One region of the Providencia sp. 6390 genome, then DNA from elsewhere that is predicted to be linked to it. Evidence: predicted binding sites of a transcription regulator. Region 1 holds the regulator's gene; the other holds the start of a gene.
What was found. The regulator LexA, encoded in region 1, represses DNA repair genes until DNA is damaged. The targets are predictions, from matches to a motif close to TNCTGTATGTACATACAGNA.
Positions count from the first base shown of each region.

Region 1 (7,816 bases):
GGTGTAATACAGGCTAAAGACTCTTTATTGTTATAAGTAGGGATGAAGAATGTGACTGGCTCTTCTGCCAGTATTTTGACTTTATTAACTTCAAAGTCTAAAGAATAGTTACCCGGCGGTACATAATCAGCATGAGAAAATTTACTGAAGTCGATATTTTCAGTACTGTCATTATCCAAAAAGTCAGTATTAAAATCGACGGCTTCCTCTGACCATGCAATTATTGGCATCAATATTAAAAGCATCAATTTGGTAATTAATTTTAATTTTATGCTTTTCATATCACTAAACCATCAATCAAAATTGAAAAAATAAAAATGATAGGTCATAAACATATGGCGTATTTGCGCCATATGTTTTCTAGTCAAAGCTTATTGGTAGATAATTTTGAAGTTAGCTACAGTGTCAAAACGACCAGTCGTCGCTTTCTTAGCTGGGTCTTCATTACCTTTCACGTAGGCTTCAAAGTGCATAGTCGTTTCTGAGCCATCACCATTGCTCAGTGCATAACCATCACCAGTGCCTGGGAATGCTTTACCAAACTCAACAACTTTGCTTGCACCATCAGTGATGATGATACCGGCGTTTTCAACTTTGCCACCTAAACCAAGTAAGTCACCAGCGAAACCAGTGAAACCTGACACAGTAGAACCTGTGAAAGTGATTTTTGCGTTTTTGTACGTTTCAGTTGAGCAGTTTTTCAATACGATATCGAAAGGACGGCTATCTGAACGGAACTTACCAGAAGTGAGTTCGTGCAATGCGATTTCACCGAAACGGACCGTTTGATTCAGATTGTTATCATCAATTGAGCAAGGAACATCATTGATAAAACCGTTAAACTTGATAGTACCTTGCGAACTTTCTGCTGGTGCTGGTGCTGCGGGTTCATCTGCTGCCACAGCTACCATTGAAACACCCATGCTCAAACCTAATGCTAGACTTACCGCTAATTTATTGAATTTCATAAATATTTCCTTTTTTATATAGGAAGACACTTCCCCTAACTCGATTTATCCTGCAAACAAATAAGTCATTAAACTGACCATCCATGAATTTGGAATTAATTCAGTGTTCCTTGCTGTACTAATACCTTTTTTGAGTAGAGGCTTTTGAATTAATAAATTAAATCCATTTAACCTATATTTTTATAAAAAATTAAAACTTCACAGATTTCCGCATTCCATTATTTACAACCTAACTTTCCTCTAGTGCCATAGATTCAATTTTTAGTTAGATTCAAAACTTATTAATTTTGATATAGAACAAAAAAGTCTATTTCATCTAGCTACGCGGATATTTTCTATGGTCAATTCTACATAATCAGTATTTATTGTCAAAATACATACACAAGTAGCGTAATGACAGATTAATATTCTAGTAAATTAGATATTGCGAAGATTAACGCTAATAATGGGTAAAATTATATATATCAGTAGTGAGACTTAGAAAAATTTATATAAAACCGTAAATTTCTATTTATAAAAATTAAAAAATATTTCAAAATTCAATGAAAATTCCATGGGGATAAAAAACTATAATTTCACTTATAATGAAATTAAAACTTAAGTTAATGATTGTATTTTGATACTAAAATTCTTTTTCATAGATTAAATTCGTTTTTTTATTTAAGTAATATATTCACAGTAAGATAATTCCCAATTAAATTATCAACCAAAAGTAACATTCTGTTTCACCAGAATGTAGATTTTTAGTTAATTTAATGTGTGGGAATGTTTATTTTATGGCGTGAGTATTATTTACTAGAATTACATTTGATACAGTAATGTTAATATTCCGATATGAAATTTATCTTTTTATATTTTTGCAGAAAGGTTTTTTATTAACCGTGGATGATTATTATCATTTTGAACATTATTTTTATCGTACAGCTAAAATGTGCTTTACTCCGTCCATATACTTTTAATAATTCACGTTTCAGCTAACGGAATGGCGTGAGTGAACACCATCACCATACCTTAACGAAAGGTACTGTAGATTGAAGTATGAAGAGTATAGATATGGTAAACTACCCTCAAACAGCAATGACAGTTTTGAGTAAGGCTCTTGACCATGAAAAAAATGAATGAAGAAAAATTGCTCGCAATGGCGGAGCGGTTATGTGAAGCACGGGGTGTTAGACTCACATCACAACGGGAAACTGTTTTACGCTTAATCGCCAAACAGCATGGAGCAATCAGCGCCTATGACTTACTTGATCTGCTTCGTGAAGTCGAACCGCAAGCGAAGCCCCCTACGGTCTATCGAGCTTTAGAGTTTTTAATGGAACAAAGCTTTATCCACAAAATTGAATCAACCAACAGCTATGTGATCTGCCACCATTTCGATAACCCAAGCCATATCTCGGTTATGTTGATTTGTGATCATTGTGGCAGTGTTGCGGAAAGTGATTGTGGGGCAATTGAAGCCGCCATTTTAGACCTCGCTAAACAAAATCAATTCCAACTACGCCATACTGTGGTAGAAAATCACGGGTTATGCCAAGCTTGCAGTGAAATCGTCAGTTGCCCAGATCATGAACATTGTGATCACGATCATGAACAACAATCCGTAAAAACAAAGAAAAAACATTAAAAAAAAACGATTTGATAGGCGACATTAAACAGACACAGATCACTGACCCATAGGGGTTTGAATTGAAAAATACCCTTCTATATCGCAGGCAGATCCCCAAAAGCAATAATGGGTACAATCTGCCAGCAACATTTTAATCATCTTTGCAGTGCGATATTAGCACCACTCACCATTACGGATCACACCCACCGCTAACCCTTCAATAGTGAAGTTTTGCTGGCGTAAATCAACAATAATAGGCGCGAACTCAGCATTTTCAGCGATTAATTCAACGCGGTTTCCTTGCTGCTTGAAACGCTTTACTGTTACTTCATCTTCAATACGTGCAACCACAACTTGCCCATTATGAACATCTTGTGTTTTATGAACAGCTAAAAGGTCACCATCCATAATTCCAATATCTTTCATCGACATGCCATTTACACGCAGTAAAAAATCCGCATGTGGTTTGAAAAGTGCTGGATCAACTTGATAATGGCTCTCTATATGCTCTTGGGCTAATAATGGCTCACCCGCCGCTACACGACCAATCAGAGGAAGCCCTTGAGTATCATTTTCTTCTTCAAGCAGTAAGCGAATACCGCGAGAAGCCCCAGAAACAATCTCAATTACCCCTTTACGCGCTAACGCCTTAAGATGCTCTTCTGCCGCATTAGGCGAACGAAAGCCAAGGCTTGCTGCTATTTCAGCGCGTGTAGGTGGCATACCCGTCTGAGAAATGTGATCGCGCACCAGATCATAAACCTGCTGTTGTCTAGCCGTCAGTGCTTTCATCTCGTTCCCCTGTTTGTTTATACAGTCAGACTGTGAGTATATACAGGTAAATGAAGATTTGAAACACTTAAATCACGCAAGTGCCACATTTGTCGAGACCAACCGACACTTTAAGACTAGCCAGCGAGATAACGCTGCCACAACACGGTGGCCCAAATGACAAGTGCCAGTCCAATAGTGATAAATACTGCCGCTGAACCAATATCTTTTGCTCGCCCCGATAATTCATGATATTCACTGCCTACACGGTCAACAACGGCTTCAATCGCACTGTTAATTAACTCAACAATAGCCACCATGACGACAGAACTAATCAGCAATAGTCGGTCGATATAACTGACGTCCAAACATAAAGCAATAATCACCGCAAGGATCGCTGCAACGGCTTCTTGGCGAAATGCAGCTTCATTTACCCATGCCGCTTTTAATCCTTTAAGGGAATACCCCGCAGCCTTAATTACACGCGTGAATCCCTTAGTTTGGTTTGCCATATTTATTCCTCAAAATTACAAACGTTCATTATTTTTTGCGGTCAAAGTTAACTGTCAGTAACAGATTTGCCAGTTGATTTCTGGTATGCTTGCAAGGCATTGTTAACAAGAGGCTATAATCATTTATGTCACTATGGCGTAAAATATATTACAACACGTTGAATTTACCACTGAAATTACTGGTAAAGAGTAAATTAATTCCAACGGACCCAATTTCAGAGCTTGAGCTGGATACCAGTCGGCCCACATTATATGTGCTGCCTTACCATTCCAAGTCTGACCTTTTAACACTACGTCACCAATGCTTATCTATCGGCTTGCCTGATCCTTTAGTCGATAATGACATCAACGGGACCAAACTACCTGCTTACGTCTTTATTGATGACGGCCCGCGGGTCTTTCGTTACTACTCTCCAGATCCGCGTAAAGAGTCGGTAAAAATATTTCATGCCTATCTAGACTTACATCGTAGCAACCCGAATCTTGATATCCAGCTACTGCCTGCGTCTGTCATGTTTGGTCGTGCTCCGGGGCGTGAGCGTGAAGGGCATACCCCTGCGCCACCATTACGTTTACTCAATGGTATTCAAAAATTCTTCGCCGTCATCTGGCTTGGGCGAGATAGCTTTGTGCGTTTTTCACCTATTGTTTCAATGGGGTTAATGGCACAAGAGCATGGTACAGATACCATTATCGCCAATAAACTGGCTCGCGTAGCACGTATTCATTACTCACGCCAACGCCTTGCAGCTGTCGGCCCGAAACTTCCTGTACGCCAAGAGCTATTTAACAAGCTATTGACCTCAAAAGCGATTGAGAAAGCGGTTGAAGATGAGGCTCGCAGCAAAAAAATACCTGTGAAAAAAGCCCAGCAAAATGCCATCAATATGATGGAAGAGATTGCGGCTAACTTTTCTTATGAAGCAGTACGTCTTACCGACCGTGTGCTTGGTTGGACTTGGAACCGTTTGTATCAAGGGATCAACGTTCAGCACGCGGAACGTGTGCGCCAATTAGCGCAAGATGGCCATGAAATTGTTTATGTTCCATCACATCGTAGCCACATGGATTACTTACTGCTTTCTTACGTTCTCTACCATCAAGGGCTAGTTCCACCGCACATTGCCGCTGGTATTAACTTGAACTTCTGGCCCGCGGGGCCAATTTTCCGCCGCTTAGGTGCATTCTTTATTCGCCGAACGTTTAAAGGAAACAAACTTTATTCAACGGTATTCCGTGAATATCTGAGTGAGTTATTTGCGCGCGGTTACTCGATTGAGTATTTTGTCGAAGGTGGTCGTTCACGTACTGGTCGCTTGCTAGAACCAAAAACAGGAACATTGTCGATGACCCTGCAAGCCATGTTACGTGGTGACTCACGTCCTATCACTATCGTGCCTATTTATATTGGCTATGAGCATGTTATGGAAGTGGGAACCTACGCCAAAGAGTTGCGTGGTGCGGAGAAAGAAAAAGAAGGCTTTTTCTCGATGATCCGCGGTTTGCGTAAATTACGTAACCTAGGACAAGGCTATGTCAACTTTGGGCAACCTATTTCACTCACTCAATATTTAACTAAACACGTTCCTCATTGGCGTGATTCGATTGATCCTATCGAACCGCAGCGCCCAAGTTGGTTAAACCCCGTTGTCGGCGGTTTGGCTGATAACATCATGGTCAATATCAATAATGCAGCAGCGGCGAATGCGATCAACCTTTGCTCAACCGCATTACTTGCTTCACGTCAACGCTCGTTAACACGTGAGCAGCTGATTGAACAAGTTGAATGTTACCTGCAATTATTACGCAATGTGCCCTATACCGCAGATGCCACAACGCCAAATAAAACGGCTGAGCAACTGTTAGAGCACGCACTGCAAATGGATAAATTTGAAGTCGAAAAAGACAGCATGGGGGATATCATTATTCTTCCTCGTGAAAATGCGGTTCTAATGACTTACTACCGTAACAATATCCATCACTTGCTGGTACTGCCATCACTGATCGCCAGTATTCTGCTGCACAATGAACGTATTAGTCGTCAAGAGATCCATTATCAGGTTGGGCAAATTTACCCATTCCTCAAGGCAGAACTGTTTATGCGTTATAACAGTGAGTCGCTGACCGAAGTGGTTGATACCTTGATTGATGAGTTAGCCAGCCAAAAATTAGTGTGTTTAAAAGAGGACGATATGGTGGTATTAAATCCACGCCGCATTCGTCCATTACAGCTATTAGCCGCAGGGGTTCGAGAAACCTTGCAGCGTTATGCAATCACACTGTCTTTACTCAATGCTAGCCCTGAAATTAGCCGTAATACATTAGAAAAAGAGAGCCGTATGTTAGCTCAACGTCTTTCTGTATTACATGGCATCAATGCGCCTGAGTTTTTTGATAAAGCCGTATTCTCAACGCTAGTCGAAACATTGCGCGAAGAAGGTTATATCGATAACGATGACAATGATATTTTCACCGCAAATGCGAAAAAGCTATACGCCGTGATTGCTCGCTTAATGTCGCCAGAAATACGTTTAACTATCGAAAGCGTCAGCCAGCCAGAAGAGCGTTCTGCTGAGAAAGAAAAAACATCAGAAAACTAGCAGTAAGAGTTTAAAAGAAACAAGGGGTAATGTAGATCACATTACCCCTTTGATTAAAATGAAAAAATCTCACTTTAGAATGACAATTCCTAATACACATTCCATATTATTCCAATAAAATAAGACCAATAAGATGTAACATAAGTAGGCGACAAGTACGAACGAACGCAGTCAACCACACCTCATTTGAAGTATGACCAATATTAGAAAGTTATCTCAATTGATAATAAATTCTCCTTCCTTGATTAATTCCACTATCTATTACTTCTTATTTAATCCAAATAAGTACGTTTTCATTATTCATCGAAATATATAAATTACACCGCAAAATAAAACGGCAATATTGAGCTGGGTATTAATATCCACCAATGAAATTACTCATCAACTTATATATCAATAAGTTATTTTTAAAAACTTAATATCTACCTATCACACAATACTAATGGTGTTTAGCTTCTTGAATGCTTAGCGATCAGTAATGGAAATATTTTCATTATGGAAACACCACTTTAAAGGATGGAATAAAAGGAATAGATAAATGATTTTTGGTATTAAGCATGACAGTATCAAATCATCTCAAATACGCTTATTACTTCCCGCTTTACTCTCCGTCTCCATCATGCCGATCGGTTCAGTATTTGCGACAGAATTTGTGGATGGGATGGAAGTAAAACCTTACCGCTTACAGGCAGGGGAAACCATTCACAGCATAGCCCCTCAATATGGTCTGACAGTAGAAGAACTGAAAACGCTAAATCAAATGCGCAGGTTCACCCGCGCTTTTGAAAATCTATCGGCAGGAGATGAAATTGATGTTCCGAGTACCCACGCGGTAAAGACAATAGACAAAAATAGCACTGAAAAAAAGCAGGCTGACGGATCAAGCCATGAAGTGGAAAGCTGGTTGTCTCAGACAGCGCCTAGCTTTTTCGAGGCCATGAACACCCAAAGCCCTGAAGAGTATCTTTCTGTGCAAGCCAAAAGCATGGCTGTTGCCAAAGCCTCATCAACAGTAGAAAGTTGGCTGAACCAGTATGGTACGGCACAGATTGGAATACAGCCGGGCAAAACACTGTCACAGAGTACGCTATCTGCTGACATGCTGTTACCAATATATCAAAACCCAGACTGGCTGGTATTTACCCAGTTTGGTGGACGGAACCTTGATGAGCGCACCACGCTGAACTTAGGGGCTGGGGTTCGCCGGTTCAATGATCAATGGATGTATGGTGCAAATACCTTTTACGATGCTGATATTACCGGTAACAACCGTCGAGTCGGTATCGGGGGAGAGCTGTGGTCCGATTATCTGCACTTCTCTGCCAATGGCTATCTGCGACTCAACAATTGGCATCA
Region 1 is NZ_JBYVYL010000009.1:187,036-194,851, forward strand. It holds gene AC3Z9T_RS17900 (fimbria/pilus outer membrane usher protein) at 1-281, opposite strand, end outside; gene AC3Z9T_RS17905 (fimbrial protein) at 372-968, opposite strand; gene zur (zinc uptake transcriptional repressor Zur) at 2,074-2,595, shown strand; gene lexA (transcriptional repressor LexA) at 2,752-3,369, opposite strand; gene AC3Z9T_RS17920 (diacylglycerol kinase) at 3,486-3,860, opposite strand; gene plsB (glycerol-3-phosphate 1-O-acyltransferase PlsB) at 3,986-6,460, shown strand; gene AC3Z9T_RS17930 (inverse autotransporter beta domain-containing protein) at 6,999-7,816, shown strand, end outside.

Region 2 (7,816 bases), 170 kb from region 1:
AAACCAATGCACTTAATAGTGATAATCCTAATGCAATTTTTTTCATGATAAAAATGCTCTTGTCATGTAGGTGAAATTAGTATCACTAGATTTCACCCACTAAAAATTAAAAAATGAATTACAGGCCAAAGCCAAAGGCTAATACCGCATGACCATCCAGCTGTGCATCCCCAGCACTGTTTTTCATTTTGCTGTCAATGGTTGGAGTGACAGTAAAGTCAGCGGAGAAGATTTGCCCTTGTGCCAATACCGCTGCACTGGTTGCCCATGCGGTTTTTTTGGTTTTATCCACCACACCACTGGTCGCATAGCTAGCACCAATTAACACACCCACATCTTTTACTGCCGCATTTTCATTGGCTTGCACTTTGGCATTTTCCATGGTGATGGTGTAGTAACCGACATTGTCGGTATTGTATTTATTCAGACCGAAGTTTTTATCACCAGGAACGGAAGCAGTACCATCGCGTTGATCAGTAGCATCAAAGGTTAAATAGGTAGTTGCATCACAAGTGACGGTAATTGGCTGTGATTCAGCTTCTAAGGTTAAATCGCCAGAGGCAGGGAAAATACCTGGCGAAATATCGAAATCATAGGTATTGGTGATTTCGTTTTGGCTATCAATAGTACAAGTTGGTGGTGTGATGGAACCCGTAACTTTTAGGTTAGCGACAGGAGTAGATAACGCTGCACCAGATAATGTTATCATAGACAAAGCGAATACGGTTTTCTTTAACATAGAAGTGACCTCTAAATAAATAGGATAACTATTCGTGTGGTCACGATAGTTAGTTAAATTAATTTAAAATGATGAAGTAGGGATAAAGAAATAAGAACACATAATTACTATGTGCATATATATGAAATATATGTGACCTATTTAATTTTATCTAACGATGGTATTTTAATTAACCAGCGAGCTTATACTAAAAGGTTGAAAGGTATATTACCTTATTTTTTCCTGTTAACAAGTGAGAGGAGTGTTTTGAATGTGGTGAAAATTACGTTTAAGGTGTATTTTTATATTTAATTAGAATTCGTTGATAGTTCAATATATTATAAATTTTAACTTATTGTTTTGTTTATTGAAATTTAATGCGTCAAAAAAAGATGATGCAATTGGATACAAACTATTTATTGTTGCTAAAGGGAAGCTTATAAGAACGATTTGGCTTAACTTAGTGAATTTTAAAATAAAAAAGCTGAGCCCATGCTATGATAGGCTCAGCTTTCTTTATTTAACGTTATACGCCGAAGTTAAAGGTTAGTGTGACTTGGCTGATATAATCTAAGCCACTAGTAATATTGACATCACCTGCACTCAATTTATCTTTAGATAATATCGCGGTAGCTGCGATATTCCCTCCAGCAACATGTGTGCCACTAGAAATCGTCGCATTAAATTTTTCCCCTGGAATAAGTTTTAACTCATTAAGGTCGTCGACATTTGGTTGCCCTACAGATGTCCATGCCATGATGCCTTCTCTGATGAGAGAGTCATTCCACCATGGAGCTGTAGCTGTTTTAGTTCCTGAACGTCCCAAATATGCAGCCTTATTATCAACAGTAAGATTAGTCATCGCATATCCAACTCTGCCTATTTCTTTTGTCGTATCTGATGCGTCAACTAATCCAAATACTTCGTCTTTAATTGCTGACTCAGCGGTGTCAATAGTGTAATTATCCGTCGCTGTAAAAGTTAAAAATGTTTGCGCATCGCATAGGATTTCTATAGTGGCAGTTCTTACCGGAAGCTGATAATTAGTAGATTGAGGGATAACAGTAGGCGATATTTTTCCATAATCAAAAAGAATATCATTATTCCCACCATTGACCATACAGGTTGGTGGCTTAATATCCCCTGTGACTTTAATGTTCGCAACAGGAGCTGATAATGCGGCACCGGATAATGCCATTACCGACAGAGAGAATATGGTTTTCTTTAACATAGAAATGACCTCTAAATAATAGAATAACTATTCGTGTAGTCACGATAGTTAATTAAAAAATGATGAAATAGGTGTGCAAAATGAAAATATATTGTTGTTATATGGATTTAATGAGATATATGTGTTTGTTTATTTTTATGCAATTAAGGTGCCTTAATTAAATCGCTAAATTAATGCTAAAGCTGTGGGGTATACTAACGTATTTTTATTCGTTCACAAGTGAGAAGCGTGTTTTGTTTATGACATAAATTACTTTATCGGTGTATTTTTATTTTTAATTAAAATATGTGAAAATTTCAATATATTATAAATTATAATACTTTGTTTTATATGTTAAAAATTTGCCACTCCAAAAAAGATGATACAATTGGTCATAAAATATTTATCATAGCTAAAGAGTTGAAAAAATATTGCTTACTAAAAAATTTTAATTAGAGAAGGTACTTTTGATGAAAAATTTTCTCTATATCAATATTGATTGTGAATTGAATATCAATCGATACTTTTTATAGGGAGTTTTGCGTTGGCTCTGTCCACATCGTCTATACTGATTGGATGATTGGATTTAACCCTTACTATTTGTGATCTGAATCACGATATGTTGAAACATGAATGAATTAATTTTCATTAAAAGTGATTGGTATCACTAAAACCCTCTGGGTTTACCGCTATATTACCCATAACGTATAAATTCAATGATGCCATAGTGTAAAGGAGTTTGATATGTCTGATGTATTCCATTTAGGCCTGAAAAAGAGTGACTTACAGGGTGCTACTGTTGCTATTGTCCCCGGTGATCCTAATCGTGTAGAGAAAATTGCACGCCTGATGGATAACCCAGTGCATCTAGCTTCTTTACGTGAGTTCACCTCTTGGCGTGGTGAGCTTGATGGCAAAGCGGTGATTGTGTGCTCAACTGGTATCGGTGGCCCTTCAACTTCTATTGCCGTGGAAGAATTAGCGCAATTAGGTATCCGTACTTTCTTGCGCATTGGTACAACAGGCGCTATTCAAGAAAATATCAATGTAGGCGATGTGTTAGTCACCACCGCAGCAGTACGTTTAGATGGTGCGAGCCAACATTTTGCACCGTTAGAATACCCAGCAGTCGCTGACTTTACTTGTACTAATGCACTTTATGATGCCGCTAAAGAGGCGGGTGCAACAGTTCATGTTGGGGTCACTGCGTCATCTGATACTTTCTACCCAGGCCAAGAGCGTTATGATACCTATACAGGTCGTGTTATGCGTCACTTCAGAGGCTCAATGAAAGAGTGGCAAGATATGGGAGTGATGAATTATGAAATGGAATCAGCAACATTATTAACCATGTGTTCTAGCCAAGGGCTACGCGCGGGCATGGTTGCAGGTGTGATTGTGAACCGCACTCAACAAGAAATCCCTAACGAAGCACTGTTGAAGAAAACCGAAGGTAATGTATTAAGCATCGTGGTTGAAGCTGCTCGTCGTTTACTGTAATCCCTAATTACTGGCTCGCTTACTCTACTTTCACTCGGTTGTGGATAAAATGTAGGCGAGCTCAGTTTTCTCTCTCTCTCTTTCTTTGATTGATTTTCTTTGTGTAAGTCATTTTATTGATGCCTGCTGAAATGCAGGTATTTTTTCCTATTTTATTTAAGCCATAATCTGTTATGGTTTTTATAGCAATCAAATATTATAGGTACTGATAATTATGACAAATACACCTTACTTACACCCTTCGGTCTTGCCTTTGAAAGGCGGAATTAATTTTCGCGATCTTGGCGGAAAAAAACTGGCAAATGGCAATAAAATAAAAGCGGGTGTTTTATTTCGCTCAGGAGCACTTGATCGTCTAACCGAAAGCGATCTGTCTATTTTACAAGCTCAAAATCTCTATCAAATATTAGATTATCGTGATATGGCAGAGATCAAATCTAAGCCTGATTTGATCTGGGATGGTGCGCATTATGTCAATGCCCCCGCTAATCCTATGTCCGATGAAGTCAGCGCTAATTTAGATCAACTTACCCCAGAAATGCTCGAACAATTTGATCCACAAGCTTTTATGGGACGTTTATATGAGTTACTGCCTTTAAATAACCCTGCTTACCATCAGCTGGTTGGTATGCTGAAACAGCCTGAAAAAGGAGGGATTGTTCAGCATTGTGCGGTAGGTAAAGATAGGACTGGTGTAGGATCTGCGCTGGTACTTTTTGCTCTTGGTGCAGACCTTGATACCGTGATGGATGACTATTTACTGACCAATGAAACATTAGCACCATTTCGCGAATACTTGCTAAAAGAGCATGCACAAAGAATGAGTGAAAGCGTGGTGAAAAAGTTTGAGTATGTTTATTCGGTGCGTGAAGAATTTCTTATGACAGCGATTAATAGCATAAATACCCATTATGGCAGTATTGATGAGTGGTTAAAGGCTGATTTTGGTTTGGATAATACCAACAGAGAGCAATTGCAGAGTTATTTCCTCGAGTAATTAGTTTAGGATTGGTTTATTACATATTGGTTAATGTATTAAACCAATCAATTATAAAAGAGGAAAGTTTATGACGCTGAATGAAATTGTGGCTGCGGTAACTGATTTTACCCGTGCTCATGAGATATGGGCGCTGCCAATCATTTTTTTCCTCGCTTTTGGTGAGTCTTTAGCTTTTCTTTCCTTATTGCTTCCTGCTACCGTTATCTTGTTAGGGCTTGGTGCTTTAATCGGGGAGAGCGGCATATCGTTTTGGCCTGTTTGGTTAGCTGCGACCTTAGGGGCATTTTTTGGGGATTGGCTCTCATATTGGTTTGGTTTCCATTATAAAGACAATGTTCGCAAAATGTGGCCTATTTCTCGTAAACCTCAAATGATTGATCGTGGTCAGCACTTCTTTAATCGATGGGGAGTGTGGAGTGTATTTTTTGGACGGTTCTTTGGGCCATTTAGAGCCGTTGTTCCTCTAGTAGCGGGTATTTGTAAAATGCCTAAACGCTATTTTCAGGTAGCAAATATTGTGTCAGCCATGATCTGGGCATTTGGTATATTGGCTCCAGGGGCATTTGGCCTGCGTTGGTTGGCCCAATGGATGGGATAAGTTGCGAAACTGCTCGCAGTTTCTTAGGTTGTTGACGAAGCGGGATAAAAGCGTGGTTTTTCCCACTTCGTGTTATCAGCCGAAAATCAATAAATTGATTTTCCTCATTTATTTCAAAAACCTTAACGACCGCCGACAAACAGAATACGTTTGTCAGCAGTTTGCGAAACTGCTCGCAGTTTCTTTTGCTATATAAATTACTTCTGGACAGATATACAGTATCCGATTACTTTACATTGGATCGCATAATGTAAGGATTTAACTGTGGATACCTCTCTATTATATGGGGTGATTGGCGCCCTTGGTGGTATTTTAGTCGGCGGCTTAGCTGTCTGGTTGTCTATTGCACAAAAATTGAGCCAAAAAGAACAAGACTTGCAACAACTTCACCGCCAACTTGCTGCAAGTGATGAAAAAAATGCTTACCTTTCTGAATGGAAAAATGAGTATGAGCGTCTTGATCAGGAACTACGGACATTAAGAGATATTAATCGCGAGCAAGAAGCTGAGTTGCGGGAAATCACCACGCGCTTTGAACAAAACCAATTAGCTAATGAAGAAAAGCAGCGGTTATTACAAAACAGTGAGCAGAGATTAACCACTCAATTTGAAAACCTTGCCAACCGTATTTTTGAGCAAAGTGAGCGTCGTGCTTCAGAGCAGCAGCAAAAAAGCTTAATTGCAATGTTGTCACCATTTCGTGAGCAACTTGAAGGTTTTCGCCAACAAGTTCAGCAAAGTTTTGGTGAAGAAGCGAAAGAGCGGCATACTCTTGCCTATGAAATTCGTCAATTGCAGCAGTTAAATAACCAAATGACTAAGGAAACGGTTAATTTAACACGTGCATTAAAAGGAGATAATAAGATCCAAGGGAATTGGGGAGAGACCATCCTTGCTCGTATCTTAGAGGCCTCTGGTTTGCGTAAAGGTAGTGAGTTTGAAACCCAAGTTAGTATTAATACCAGCTATAATAGTCGTTATCAGCCGGATGTGATTATTCGCCTACCTGAAGGAAAAGACGTTGTAGTTGATGCCAAGATGTCTTTAGTTGCTTACGAAAACTATTTCAACAGTGAAGATCCTGATGAGCAAGCGAATGCAATTAAAAATCACATTGCTTCAATTCGTAATCATATGCGGATATTGAGCCGCAAAGACTATCATCAGCTACCAGGCGTACGTTCACTTGATTATGTTCTTATGTTTATCCCTATTGAACCAGCCTATTTACTCGCTTTAAAAGAATCCCCTGAGCTACTTGATGAAGGGATAAAACAGAATATCATGTTAGTTTGCCCATCAACTTTACTGGTTGCGGTGCGCACCATTAATAACTTATGGCGTTATGAACGCCAAGGACAAAATGCGCAAGAAATCGCGGCGAAAGCGGCTAAAATGTATGACAAACTGCGCCTTTTTGTAGAAGATATGCAGGCATTAGGAATCAGCCTTGATAAAGCAGAGCATGCTTACCAATCTGCGATGAAACGTTTAGCGGAAGGGCGTGGTAATTTAATTAGTCAAGCTGAAAGCTTTAAAGAAATGGGCGTTGAGATTAAGCAGCCTATCTCACCTCAATTAGTTGAAAAGTCAGATAAGCCATATTGTGCGGAATCTTAGACTTCTTGATAGGGTTTTATTGTAAAGGCTGTTACACTTCGTACAAAAGTTTTGAATTATAAACAGGCATAATAGAAATGACAGAACCATCAAAAGAGACCATTGATTTTGGTTTCCGTACAGTAGGCAAAGAAGATAAAGTTGGCCTAGTGGCAAATGTTTTTCACTCTGTAGCATCAAAATATGACTTGATGAATGATTTAATGTCTTTTGGTATTCATCGTGTCTGGAAGCGTTTTACTATTGAGGCGAGTGGTGTACGTCGTAACCAACGTGTGCTTGACCTCGCTGGTGGAACTGGTGACTTAACGGCAAAATTCTCTCGCCTTGTTGGTGAGAAAGGTGAGGTCGTTCTCGCAGATATCAATGATTCGATGTTAAAAATGGGCCGCGAAAAATTACGTGACCTTGGCATCGTGGGTAATGTGAGCTATGTTCAGGCTAACGCCGAAGAGTTGCCATTCCCTGATAACTATTTTGATTGCATCACCATCTCATTTGGTTTGCGTAACGTCACCGATAAAGACAAAGCGTTGCGTTCTATGTTTAGAGTGTTAAAACCGGGTGGTCGTTTGCTTGTTCTTGAATTCTCTAAGCCTGTTATTGAGCCACTGAATAAAGCTTATGACGCTTATTCATTCCATATTTTACCGCGTATTGGGCAAGCGATTGTTGGGGATCCTGATAGTTATCGTTATCTTGCAGAATCTATACGTATGCACCCTGATCAAGAAACTCTCAAGTTAATGATGGAAAATGCAGGGCTTGAGCAAGTCTCTTACACCAATATGACTGGTGGTATTGTTGCATTGCATAAAGGGTTTAAATTCTAAGATGGAAGCCACATCAGCACAGGCAGAAAGCCAAAACACAGTGTTATATTCTTTAATGACTGCTTTTATGGAAACGTCTTTGAATCATATGCTATTCAAAGAGGCGGTACTAAAACCTGCTCGAGTTCGCTTAGCGGGAAAAGTGATGTCTATCGACTTAAAAGAGTTTAATAAAACGCTGACGCTGATCTTCACTGATAACCATGTTGATGTGTTAAGCCAATGGCATGAACCTGCCGACTGCACAATTAAAACCTCGTTGTTCACACTGATTAAGCTTAAAGATAAGCAACAGCTCTCCCAATTGATTAACAGTGGTGATATTGTTATTGAAGGG
Region 2 is NZ_JBYVYL010000009.1:15,429-23,244, reverse strand. It holds gene AC3Z9T_RS17220 (fimbrial protein) at 1-46, opposite strand, end outside; gene AC3Z9T_RS17215 (fimbrial protein) at 119-739, opposite strand; gene AC3Z9T_RS17210 (DUF1120 domain-containing protein) at 1,245-1,949, opposite strand; gene udp (uridine phosphorylase) at 2,673-3,428, shown strand; gene AC3Z9T_RS17200 (tyrosine-protein phosphatase) at 3,643-4,425, shown strand; gene AC3Z9T_RS17195 (DedA family protein) at 4,496-5,026, shown strand; gene rmuC (DNA recombination protein RmuC) at 5,291-6,646, shown strand; gene ubiE (bifunctional demethylmenaquinone methyltransferase/2-methoxy-6-polyprenyl-1,4-benzoquinol methylase UbiE) at 6,724-7,479, shown strand; gene AC3Z9T_RS17180 (ubiquinone biosynthesis accessory factor UbiJ) at 7,481-7,816, shown strand, end outside.
Region 2: a site for LexA is predicted at 5,228-5,247, ahead of rmuC (DNA recombination protein RmuC). Genes of this name have one in related genera too.